DNA from 2 places in the Paenarthrobacter sp. genome. Region 2 is predicted to be linked to the other one. Evidence: riboswitches for the same ligand, from Rfam matches in the RefSeq annotation. Region 2 holds a riboswitch; the other holds the start of a gene.
The links. A riboswitch is a leader RNA that binds a small molecule or an ion and turns the genes downstream of it on or off. The one in region 2 is predicted to bind S-adenosylmethionine.
Positions count from the first base shown of each region.

Region 1: it holds a riboswitch for S-adenosylmethionine, as region 2 does, so the genes downstream of both, RIF72_RS03600 (homoserine O-acetyltransferase) here and RIF72_RS04765 (hypothetical protein) in region 2, are expected to answer to the same signal.

Region 1 covers NZ_JAPSHI010000003.1:8,370-13,487, forward strand. Annotated here, with positions in the region: gene RIF72_RS03585 (type II CAAX endopeptidase family protein) at 1-366, shown strand, start outside; gene RIF72_RS03590 (VOC family protein) at 490-1,128, opposite strand; gene RIF72_RS03595 (bifunctional o-acetylhomoserine/o-acetylserine sulfhydrylase) at 1,333-2,673, shown strand; SAM riboswitch class IV at 2,837-2,953, shown strand; gene RIF72_RS03600 (homoserine O-acetyltransferase) at 2,969-4,090, shown strand; gene RIF72_RS03605 (hypothetical protein) at 4,094-4,513, opposite strand; gene RIF72_RS03610 (winged helix DNA-binding domain-containing protein) at 4,576-5,118, opposite strand, start outside.
Region 2 covers NZ_JAPSHI010000004.1:67,052-72,169, reverse strand. Annotated here, with positions in the region: gene RIF72_RS04775 (helix-turn-helix domain-containing protein) at 1-476, opposite strand, end outside; gene RIF72_RS04770 (sodium:solute symporter) at 743-2,260, shown strand; SAM riboswitch class IV at 2,459-2,578, shown strand; gene RIF72_RS04765 (hypothetical protein) at 2,595-2,906, shown strand; gene RIF72_RS04760 (hypothetical protein) at 2,903-3,094, opposite strand; gene RIF72_RS04755 (VIT1/CCC1 transporter family protein) at 3,350-4,516, shown strand; gene RIF72_RS04750 (matrixin family metalloprotease) at 4,659-5,118, shown strand, end outside.

The DNA.
Region 1 (5,118 bases), on a different contig from region 2:
ATTACCACTGCAATTGTGCCTAGCGGCTTGGACGCTTACTGGTGGACGGTGCCGGTGCTGGTCCTTTCGGCCATGCGCCATGCGATCGTGGAAGAAGTGATCGTGGTGGGGTACCTCATGGACCGCTTCGGTAAGTTCGGGTGGAGCATGCCGGCGGCCATTGTGGTCAGTGCCGTCCTTCGTGGAAGCTACCACCTGTACCAAGGCTTTGGACCCTTCATAGGGAACGTGGTCATGGGCCTGCTGTTCGCATGGATCTACACCAAGACCAAGCGGGTAATGCCCTTGGTGATTGCCCACGCGTTGCTGGACATTGTGGCGTTCGTTGGATTTAGCTTGTTCGGAAAGGCAATCGGCCTGGGATAGCGGTCCGTTAAAGGTATTCGGCCGCCATCGGTGGGTGACGTCATTGGCACCCGCTGATGGCGGCCGAAGCTTAGCCCGGACATGACTGACCGGGGCCGGGACAAGCCCGTATGGATGGATCGGTCAGATGGTGACGGCTCCGGAGGCGGTTTCGAAAGTTACAGCGAGAATGCCAGGAGTGCCGTGCGGTGCCATCCACTGGACGGCGACATCCTCCAGCGGCTTCTCCACCGGTTCGCCCAACCATTCGGTGACGCGTTCAGCCGAGCCCGCTATGGTGAGGCTGGACATCTTGACGTCGCTCTCGTAAATCCTGGACGGGTGCAGCGAGGGGTCGCCCTCCCATTTGAGCAGGTAGGGCACCTGGGGATCGGCGATCAGGCCGAGGATGCCAATCTGCTGCCACACCAGTTCGCGCCCGTCGGGGAACTTGCGGTTGCCCGGAACGGCCGAGCGGCCAAGGCGGTCTTCGAACGGTGCAAGGTCGTCAACGGCGACGCACCAGCCCATCCATCCACCACCGGCAGCCGAGCGGGCACGGACGGCCTGGCCAAAGGGTGCTTTGTCGGAAGCGGGGTGATCCAGGACCTCCACCACTTCCAGGTACTTGTTATCCGCAAGGGGAATGATCATGTTCCGGGTACCGAAGCGCGGGTGCACTCCGCCCCGGACAGCGTCCACTCCCAATGCCGCGGAAATTCGTTCGGTAGTGGCCAAAAGGCCATCTCGTTCACAGGCGTAAGAGACGTGATCCATGCGCATGGCTTCATCTTGGCACTTTGTGATCGGGGTCTCAGCTAAGTCAAGCCTAACTAAGGTGGGATGTGTATAACCGTTCGGCGGCGGGCGTCATGGAGGCACTCGGGAAGTCCGAAAGATTCCTCTGGCGTCACAAAGCTGTCTTCGCCTCCGGACAGTTCTTAGACTGGCCCCAGCTCACACCGTTTCACATTGCCTGCTAATCCCATGCGTCACGAACAGGAGAACTCCATGTCCCAAGGATGGTCTTTCGAAACCCGCCAGATCCACGCAGGCCAGGAGCCTGATGCCGCCACCGGAGCGCGCTCGCTTCCGATCTACCAGACCACGTCCTTCGTGTTTCCCAGTGCCGAGAGTGCCGCAAATCGCTTTGCCCTGGCCGAGCTCGCCCCCATCTACACCCGGATCGGCAACCCGACGCAGGATGCAGTGGAACAGCGCGTCGCGAGCCTTGAAGGCGGACTGGGTGCCCTCTTGCTCAGTTCGGGACAGGCTGCGGAGACGTTCGCCATCCTGAATATCGCAGAGGCGGGCGAGCATATCGTAGCAAGCCCCAGCCTGTACGGCGGCACGTACAACCTGCTGGCGCACACGCTGAAGAAGTTTGGCATTTCGGTCACGTTCGTGGAGGATCCGGACAACCTGGACCAGTGGCGTGACGCAGTCCAGCCGAACACCAAACTGTTCTTCGGTGAGGTCGTGTCCAACCCCCGCCAGGATGTGCTGGACATCGAGGGCATCGCCCGCACCGCCCACGAGGCCGGCGTGCCGCTCATCGTCGACAACACGCTGTCCACGCCCTACCTGATCCGTCCCATCGAGTGGGGAGCGGACATCGTGGTCCACTCGGCAACCAAATACCTGGGTGGTCACGGTTCCGCAATCGCCGGTGTGATTGTGGACTCCGGCAACTTCGACTTCGGCAAGGACCCGGAGCGCTTCCCTGGATTCAATACCCCTGACCCCAGCTACAACGGTCTGGTCTACGCCAGGGACCTCGGCAAAGACGGTGCGCTGGGCGCCAACCTCTCCTACATCCTCAAGGCCCGCGTCCAGTTGCTTCGCGACCTAGGCTCTGCCGTATCCCCGTTCAACGCCTTCCTTATTGCGCAGGGCCTGGAGACCTTGAGCCTGCGCGTGGAACGTCATGTTGCCAACGCCACCAAGGTGGCGGAATGGCTTGAAAACCACGACGACGTCGAATCGGTCGCGTATGCGGGCTTGCCGTCCAGCCCGTGGTATGACCGTGGCCGGAAGTACGGTCCCAAGGGCACAGGCGCCATTGTGGCCTTCAATATCAAGGGCGGCGTAGAAGCGGGCAAGCGCTTCGTGGACGGCCTGGAGCTGCACTCACACGTGGCAAACATCGGTGATGTCCGCTCGCTGGTCATCCACCCGGCGTCGACCACGCACAGCCAATTGACAGTGGAACAGCAGGTGGCCGCAGGCGTCAACCCTGGCCTTGTGCGCTTGTCCGTGGGCATCGAGCACGTCGATGACATCATCGCCGACCTCGAAGCCGGCTTCCGGGCCGCCAAGGGCGCCTAACGCCGCGGCTTAAGAGTTTCAGCCCGACTGCCGCCCGCGTCGACGATTATTCGCCGGGCGGCAGTTCCGGGTGCTCGTTCGTGAACGAAGTCACCCCAAACCGTCACACTGTTGTCACATTCTTCGCCAGAACCGCCCTGCGTTTCCTAGACTCTTCGTATTAGGTCATGAGTGCCAGCACACAGCCCCGGCTTGCTGGCCGGCAACCCTCCTCCGCGGTGGGGTGCCCCGGGTGAAGACCTGGCCTGTTCGCACGCAAGGCGACGGGCAAGCGCGAGGTTAAGGTGTCAAAGGAATGACCATTACTGCTACAGCCCTTCCAAAATCCGGAGAAGCAGACGGAACCGTCAAGTACGCCGGCATCGGACCGCTGGAACTTGAAGCGGGCGGATTCCTCCCCGACGTTGTCCTGGCGTATGAGACCTGGGGGCAGCTGAACGCCGATGCCTCCAATGCCGTACTCATCCAGCATGCGCTCACGGGCAGCACTCACGTAGCCCGTGGAGCCACTGACGAGGAGGGTTGGTGGGAGCAACTCGTTGGGCCGGGTGCCACGATCGACACCAACAAGTTCTTCGTCATCTCCATCAACATCGTGGGCGGCTGTTACGGTAGCACCGGCCCATCATCAGAGGCACCGGATGGACGCCCTTGGGGCTCACGTTTTCCGTTGGTCACGCTGCGCGACAGCACGGAGGCTGAGGCGCGCCTCGCCGATGCCCTGGGAATCGATGCCTGGCATGCCGTGTTGGGCGGTTCAATGGGCGGTGCCAGGGCCCTTGAATGGGCTGCCACGTTCCCCGACAGGGTTAAACGCTGCGCCGTAATTTCGGTGGGTGCCTACAGCACGGCCGAGCAGATTGCTTTTGCCCAGGCCCAAACCTTGGCCATCAGGCAGGACCCGAACTTCAATAATGGCGACTATTACGGTGGCGCTGCCCCTGAACATGGTTTGGCGCTGGCCCGACGCATCGCCCACATCACTTACCGCTCAGCCTTGGAGCTGGATTTCCGCTTCGGCAGGGAAGCCCAGCATCAGGAGAAACCGCTCGCCGCTGCGGTGTTGGGGGAGCGTGGCCGTTACCAGGTGGAAAGCTACTTGGACCACCAGGGAACAAAGCTGGTCCGCCGTTTTGATGCCAATAGCTACATCGCCATCACCGAAGCTTTGATGTCCCACGACGTCACGCGTGGCCGCGGCTCCTTGGAACAGGCGTTGTCGCGCACCACGGCTGAGTTCTTCGTGGCGGCCGTGGACAGTGACAGGCTCTACTTCCCTGCGCAGTCGCGGGAACTTGCCGCGGCGCTACCCGGGGATGTACTGGTCCACCTCATAGAGGCGCCGATTGGTCACGATGGCTTCCTCACTGAGATTGGCCAGCTCTCGGCGCAACTCCGCGAATCATTCTTCGCCTAAGGCTCAGCCGTTCATGATTTCGCCGCGCTGCTTCATGTAGTCCTCCATGGCGATCTCGCCGTTGCTGAACTTCGTGTCCAGCTCGGCGAGTTTGCGCGCCCGGTAGCCCTGCGGTTCCGAACCACCCGTTGAGGGGAACGGTGCCGGGGATGACGGGTTCGACGGCGGACCGGCCTGCGGTGTCGTATCCGCGGGGCGGATGACGGTTGGTTCGGGCGGGTACCCGGGGTAATTCGGCGTCGGGTATCCCTGACTCGGATAACCCTGGTCCGGGTATCCCTGACCTGGATAGTTCTGCGGCGGGTAGCCGGGGCTGCGGAAGTTATTATCCTGAATCCGACGCGCCCGGGATCGGTTGTACATGCGGATCCCGAGTGGAATCAGCCACGAGCAGACGATGATCCAGAAGATCAGATTGTTCACAGTGCAGGCCTCCTAGGTCTCCTACCAGCTTAGTCCTGCCCCGCGAAAGCAAAACGGCTACCTCAGACCAGCTTGGTCTCCATACCGAGGGAACGGCCGTAGCGATCCACCTCGGACTGCAAGGCCTCCTGCTCTTCCGCAGTGGGGGGACGGTTCATTCGGACGTCCAGTTCGCAGGCCCCGCCGGAGAATCCGTGGCGCCACCATCCGGCCAACCTGCCGTCCAGCAGGACCACGTGCATGGGCCCGCTGTCCTCGGGGAAGTACGGCGCCGTTCCACCAAGGAAATGACGCGACTGTGAGTAGCCCATCACGTATTCGTCGTAGCACTGGATGAGGTCCATGCGGGGAACCACGGGATCTTCCGCGGGCGAAGGTTGAACACCACTCGCCAGAGCTTCCACCTCCTCCGAGGCCAGATGGAACTCGAGACCCTCCAACTCGATAACGCCCAAACTCCCGGGAGACATCTCACCTGCCACCTCGATTCCCCGCTTTACGTCCTTCATGGTCAACCCGGACCACGCCGCGCAGTCTTTGACGGTGGCGGGTCCCCGGCTGGTGAAGTAACGGAGTGCCAACCGTCCAAGAGCCTGTTCGCGGCC
Region 2 (5,118 bases):
TCTCCTTCTTCGAGGTCGTACTCTTCATTTGTCAGGATGAGCTTGATCCGGCCCTTGACCACATGCAGGACGTCAACGTCGCAGTCCACGGCGTAGAGCTCGTTTTCACCACGGCCCCGCGGTTCGATGGTTGCCTGCAGGATCTGGAGCCGACGCTCGGAGCGGGCGGTCAACAAGCGTTCCACTATGCCTTGACCGCCCAGGGAGATGCGGGGGCCGTCGTCGCGCCTGGTCAGGTGGGTCTCCGGGGCGGCGAACAAGTCGCCTACGGATACCGACAGCACTTGGCAGAGCGTAACCAGCGAAGCGACCGACGGCGATGTCAGGTCACGCTCCACACGGCTGAGGAAGCCTTTGGTCAGTCCGGTAGCATCCGCCACTTGCTCGATGGTGAGGCGCTGCGCTTGCCGGGCTGCGCGGATTCTGGAACCGATGGCAACGGGAACATTGCTCGGTTCAACGGGTAGAGCCTTCATTCACGAACCTTTCAGGCCTGTCATGTGGCCCTGTCATTGGAGCAATAGTAGCCGGGAGACAGGCCAAGAGCGCCAGAATACCCGGAAGCATGACCAAAGGATCTTGACTGTTACTCCCATCACAACATATCCTCATAGGCAACAAGTGTTGTCTGTGAGGCACACAACACATCCACAATCTCCAATCGTCAGCACAGAGACTTCGACGCTTCGCAGGAGTATCGTCGAAAACCCCAACCTCCGTGCATCAGCTCCAAGGACCGTTCATGGAATCTTCGGCTATAAACATCGCAATCGTGGTGGTGTACCTGCTCGCCATGCTGGCATTCGGCTGGTGGGGCAAGTCCCGCACAAAGAACAACAGCGACTTCCTGGTGGCCGGCCGCCGCCTGGGACCCTTCCTTTACACCGGCACCATGGCCGCAGTGGTCCTCGGTGGCGCGTCCACCGTGGGCGGCGTCGGCCTCGGCTACAAGTTCGGCATCTCCGGCATGTGGCTGGTTGTGGCCATCGGCTGCGGCGTGCTGCTGCTCAGCCTTTTGTTCGCCGGCACCATCCAGAAGCTCAAGATCTACACGGTCTCCCAGATGCTGACGCTTCGCTACGGCAGCAGGGCCACTCAGACTTCGGGCATCGTGATGCTCGCCTACACGTTGATGCTCTGCGCCACCTCCACCGGCGCCTACGCCACCATTTTCGTGGTCCTGTTCGATTGGGAGCGCTGGATGGCAATCGCCGTCGGCGGTGCGATCGTTCTCGTCTATTCCACCATCGGTGGAATGTGGTCCATCACCCTTGCCGACCAGGTCCAGTTCATCATCAAGACCGTGGGCATCTTCTTCCTCATGCTCCCCTTCACCCTGAACGCAGCCGGTGGCCTGGACGGAATCCGCGCCCGTGTTGATGAGAGCTTCTTCCAGATCGACGGCATCGGCATCCAGACGATCATCACCTACTTTGTGGTGTACACACTCGGCCTGCTGATCGGCCAGGACATCTGGCAGCGCGTCTTCACCGCCAAGACACCCACTGTTGCGCGCTGGGGTGGCGCCACCGCCGGCGTCTACTGCATCCTTTACGGCCTGGCCGGAGCGCTGATCGGCATGGCAGCAAGCGTTGCCCTGTCTGATATTGCCATCGAAACCAATGACGACGTCTACGCAGAGGTCGCTACGAACCTGCTGCCCGTTGGCATCGGCGGGCTTGTCCTGGCCGCAGCCGTCGCTGCCATGATGTCTACCGCGTCCGGTTCGCTGATCGCTGCCGCAACAGTCGCCCGCGCCGACGTCCTGCCGTTCGTGGCCAGCTGGTTTGGCAAGACCATCGACACCTCCGATTCGGAGAACCCCGAGCACGATGTCAGGGCCAACCGCATGTGGGTCCTTGGCCTGGGCATTGTGGCCATCGTCATCGCCATTTCCACCCAGGACGTGGTGGCTGCCCTGACCATCGCCTACGACATCCTGGTGGGCGGCCTGCTGGTCGCCATCATCGGCGGCCTTGTCTGGAAGCGTGGAACCGGCATCGCCGCAGCAGCATCCATGGCTGTAGGCACCGTGATCACGCTGGGCACCATGATCGTCCTTGAGATCAACGCCGAGCAGCCCTTGGACGGGGTGTATGCCAACGAGCCGATCTACTTCGGTTTGATTGCCTCGGCGCTGGTGTTCGTGATCGTATCGCTTCTGAGCAAGCCCACGGATCCGGCGGTCATGAAGGCTTGGACGGACCGCGTCGCCGGCACCCGCGTGGCGGAGGACGAGCTCACAACGCCCGCGTCCTAAGCAGGCACGAGGAACTAAGCAAGGTTCAGGAAACAAGCAAAGTTCGACGGCGGCGCCTCCCCTTTCGGGCGGCGCCGCCGTTGCGTTATATCCCCGTCCGTTGGAAGGCCCGCTCTGCGCGCCAACACCACCCCAAAGGACGCAAACCAGGCCCCACAACGCGGGGGCGTGGACAGCAATGGGATAGGGTGGTCCCAGCTTCAAGAGATGTGGTGCCAAGCTCCGACTGGCCACACACCAACCCCATGTTCACGGGTGGTTCGGATGAGGAAGCGGCCCGTCCCGGACCAGAGACAACCGAGCGGGCAAGAGCACTCCCCCAAGGAGCAGTCCCTTGCCGTACCAAGGCGATACCACCCAGGTAGACACAGCAGCAACAAGCACCCCCACCAAAAAGGCTGCCCCCACCGTGGCGGTGATTCCCGCCGTCGACCTCTTCCTGGGCACGGTGACCATCACTTCCCACGCGGGAACCGGGCAATTCGGACATCCCCAACCGCAACTCATCGCGCAGGCGTTGGCCCAAGCCGTCCGGCCAACTCGCTGGTGCGAGTCGTCCAAGACACTAACGGTGACTATTGCCGCCGTCGGCAAACGGGAAGGCCTCCAACGTCACTTCACACTGGGGCACGAGGACAGAGCTTAGATTTCGTCGTCTTCCTCGCGGAACTCTTCGGTTTCGTCGATGGGGACAACACGTTCGTCGTCCTCGGGGGCGTCCACTTCCTCCACCCAGGGTTCGTCCACTTCCTGGTCTTCGGCGTAGTCGTAGGCCGGGTCGGACTCAATAGTTGTCCGTTCCGGGTAGTTGGCGTGTGATTCGGTGGTGTTCATGGTGCAACCTCCGTCTCGTGGGCCGGTTCTCGTGGGCGGTTCTGCCCGTTGACCCGAATGCAGGAATCCAGCGGCGGGAGGGCCCCGCCCCTGTCCTTCCATCTGAGCACCGGCACAAGCGAGGGTCAAGGAAATTACGGTGCACCGAACATTCCATTTAAGGAATACCAGCCAAAAATCCGCGCGGATAAGCGGTAGTGTGGGGCGTGCAATGGGGCCGCAACTACCCCACCCAGCACAGGAGACAAAGTGCAGATGCACCAGGAATCCCACAGTTCGTCGAGCTCCGCTCCGGACCCCACCCCCGAATCAGCAGCCGCCGGAAACACCGGGACCCAAGCCCCGCCGCCCTCACACGCGGACATCCGCCGGTGGCGGCAGTACCTGGCGGACGAGCGTGCCGAGGCCGCTGTCTACCGCGAATTGGCGCAGCGGCGCGACGGCGAAGAACGCCAAATCCTGCTCGCCTTGGCCGAAGCGGAAGGCAGGCACGAGGCCCATTGGCTCAAGCTCCTGGGCGAGCACGCCGGAATGCCCAAGGCAGCTTCCACCCGCAGCCAGTTCCTGGGCTTCCTTGCCCGTAACTTCGGGTCAGTGTTTGTCCTCGCTTTGGCCCAGCGCGCCGAAGGCCGTTCCCCGTACGGTACCGAACCTGCGGCGACGCCGGCCATGGTGGCCGATGAACAAATCCACGAAGAAGTAGTCCGGGGCCTGGCCACCCGCGGACGCAACAGGCTCTCCGGAACCTTCCGCGCCGCCGTTTTTGGCGCCAATGATGGCCTGGTCAGCAACCTTTCACTGGTCATGGGCATGGCCGCAACCGGTGTTTCCAGCTCCGTGGTGCTCATGAGTGGCGTGGCGGGCCTCTTGGCCGGTGCACTTTCCATGGGCGCGGGTGAATACGTTTCGGTCCGCTCCCAGCGGGAGCTGCTTAATGCCACGCTGCCCACGCAGGCCACACTGACCGCAGCGCCATCGTTGGACATCGAGCACAACGAGCTGGTCCTGGTGTACTTGGCCCGCGGCATGACACGGGAAGCCGCGGAGCACCGCGCTGCCGAGCGCATGGGATTGTTTGGCTGCGACTGCGATCCCAGCCTCTCCCTGCAGCCGGAGAAGCCGCCCACTGACGATCATGAATCCGTGGGTTCGGCGTGGGGTGCCGCGATGTCCAGCTTCTGTTTCTTCGCCTCAGGCGCCATTGTGCCCATCCTGCCGTTCATTTTCGGCATGACGGGCATCGCCGCCTTGCTGGTGGCCGGCGTTCTGGTGGGCATCGCGCTCTTGGCTACCGGCGCCGTCGTCGGCTTGTTGTCCGGAACCTCGCCGCTGAGCCGCGGGCTGCGGCAGCTTGCCATCGGCCTGGGAGCGGCTGCAGCCACGTACGGGCTGGGCCTGGCCTTCGGAGCAGCAATCGTCTAAGTTTGGACGCTTCGGTCCGGAGACCGTAATGTTGGTTCGTCCTCCGCGCTGCCCCGCGTGACCAGGGCATCAGGAATGGAGAACCGTGGACCCGGAGCGGGAAGCAACGCGCGTGCCAAAGCACCGCCGCACTGGAACGGCCATGCGTGTTCTCCGCGGCGTTCTCTTGGCCGCCATTGCCGCCGTCGTTGCCGTCCTGGTCAGTGGATTCCTGCAGGGTGATCCTCGTATTTCCGCACTTTTCCCGGGCGTGAGCATGCCGGGAACCACGCAGGACCGGCCAGGTGGAGCAGAACCAGCGCGTCCCCTGGACGCGCCGCCGCCTGGACTTGAGGAGGCGGACGCCCCACTGGCCTCGCCTTCAGCGCCCGGCACCACCAACGATTCGTACAAGTTCCTGGCCACGAACGACGACGGCACCCCGGTAGGTTATTCACCTTGCCGTCCGCTCCATTACGTGGTCAACGATGCATCCGCACCCCTTGGCTCAGATGCCCTCCTGACCGCCGCCCTGGCAAATATTTCTGCGGCGTCCGGCATCAAGTTCATCAACGATGGCACCACGGACGAGTTGCCGGTGGACCGGCGTGAGCCATACCAGC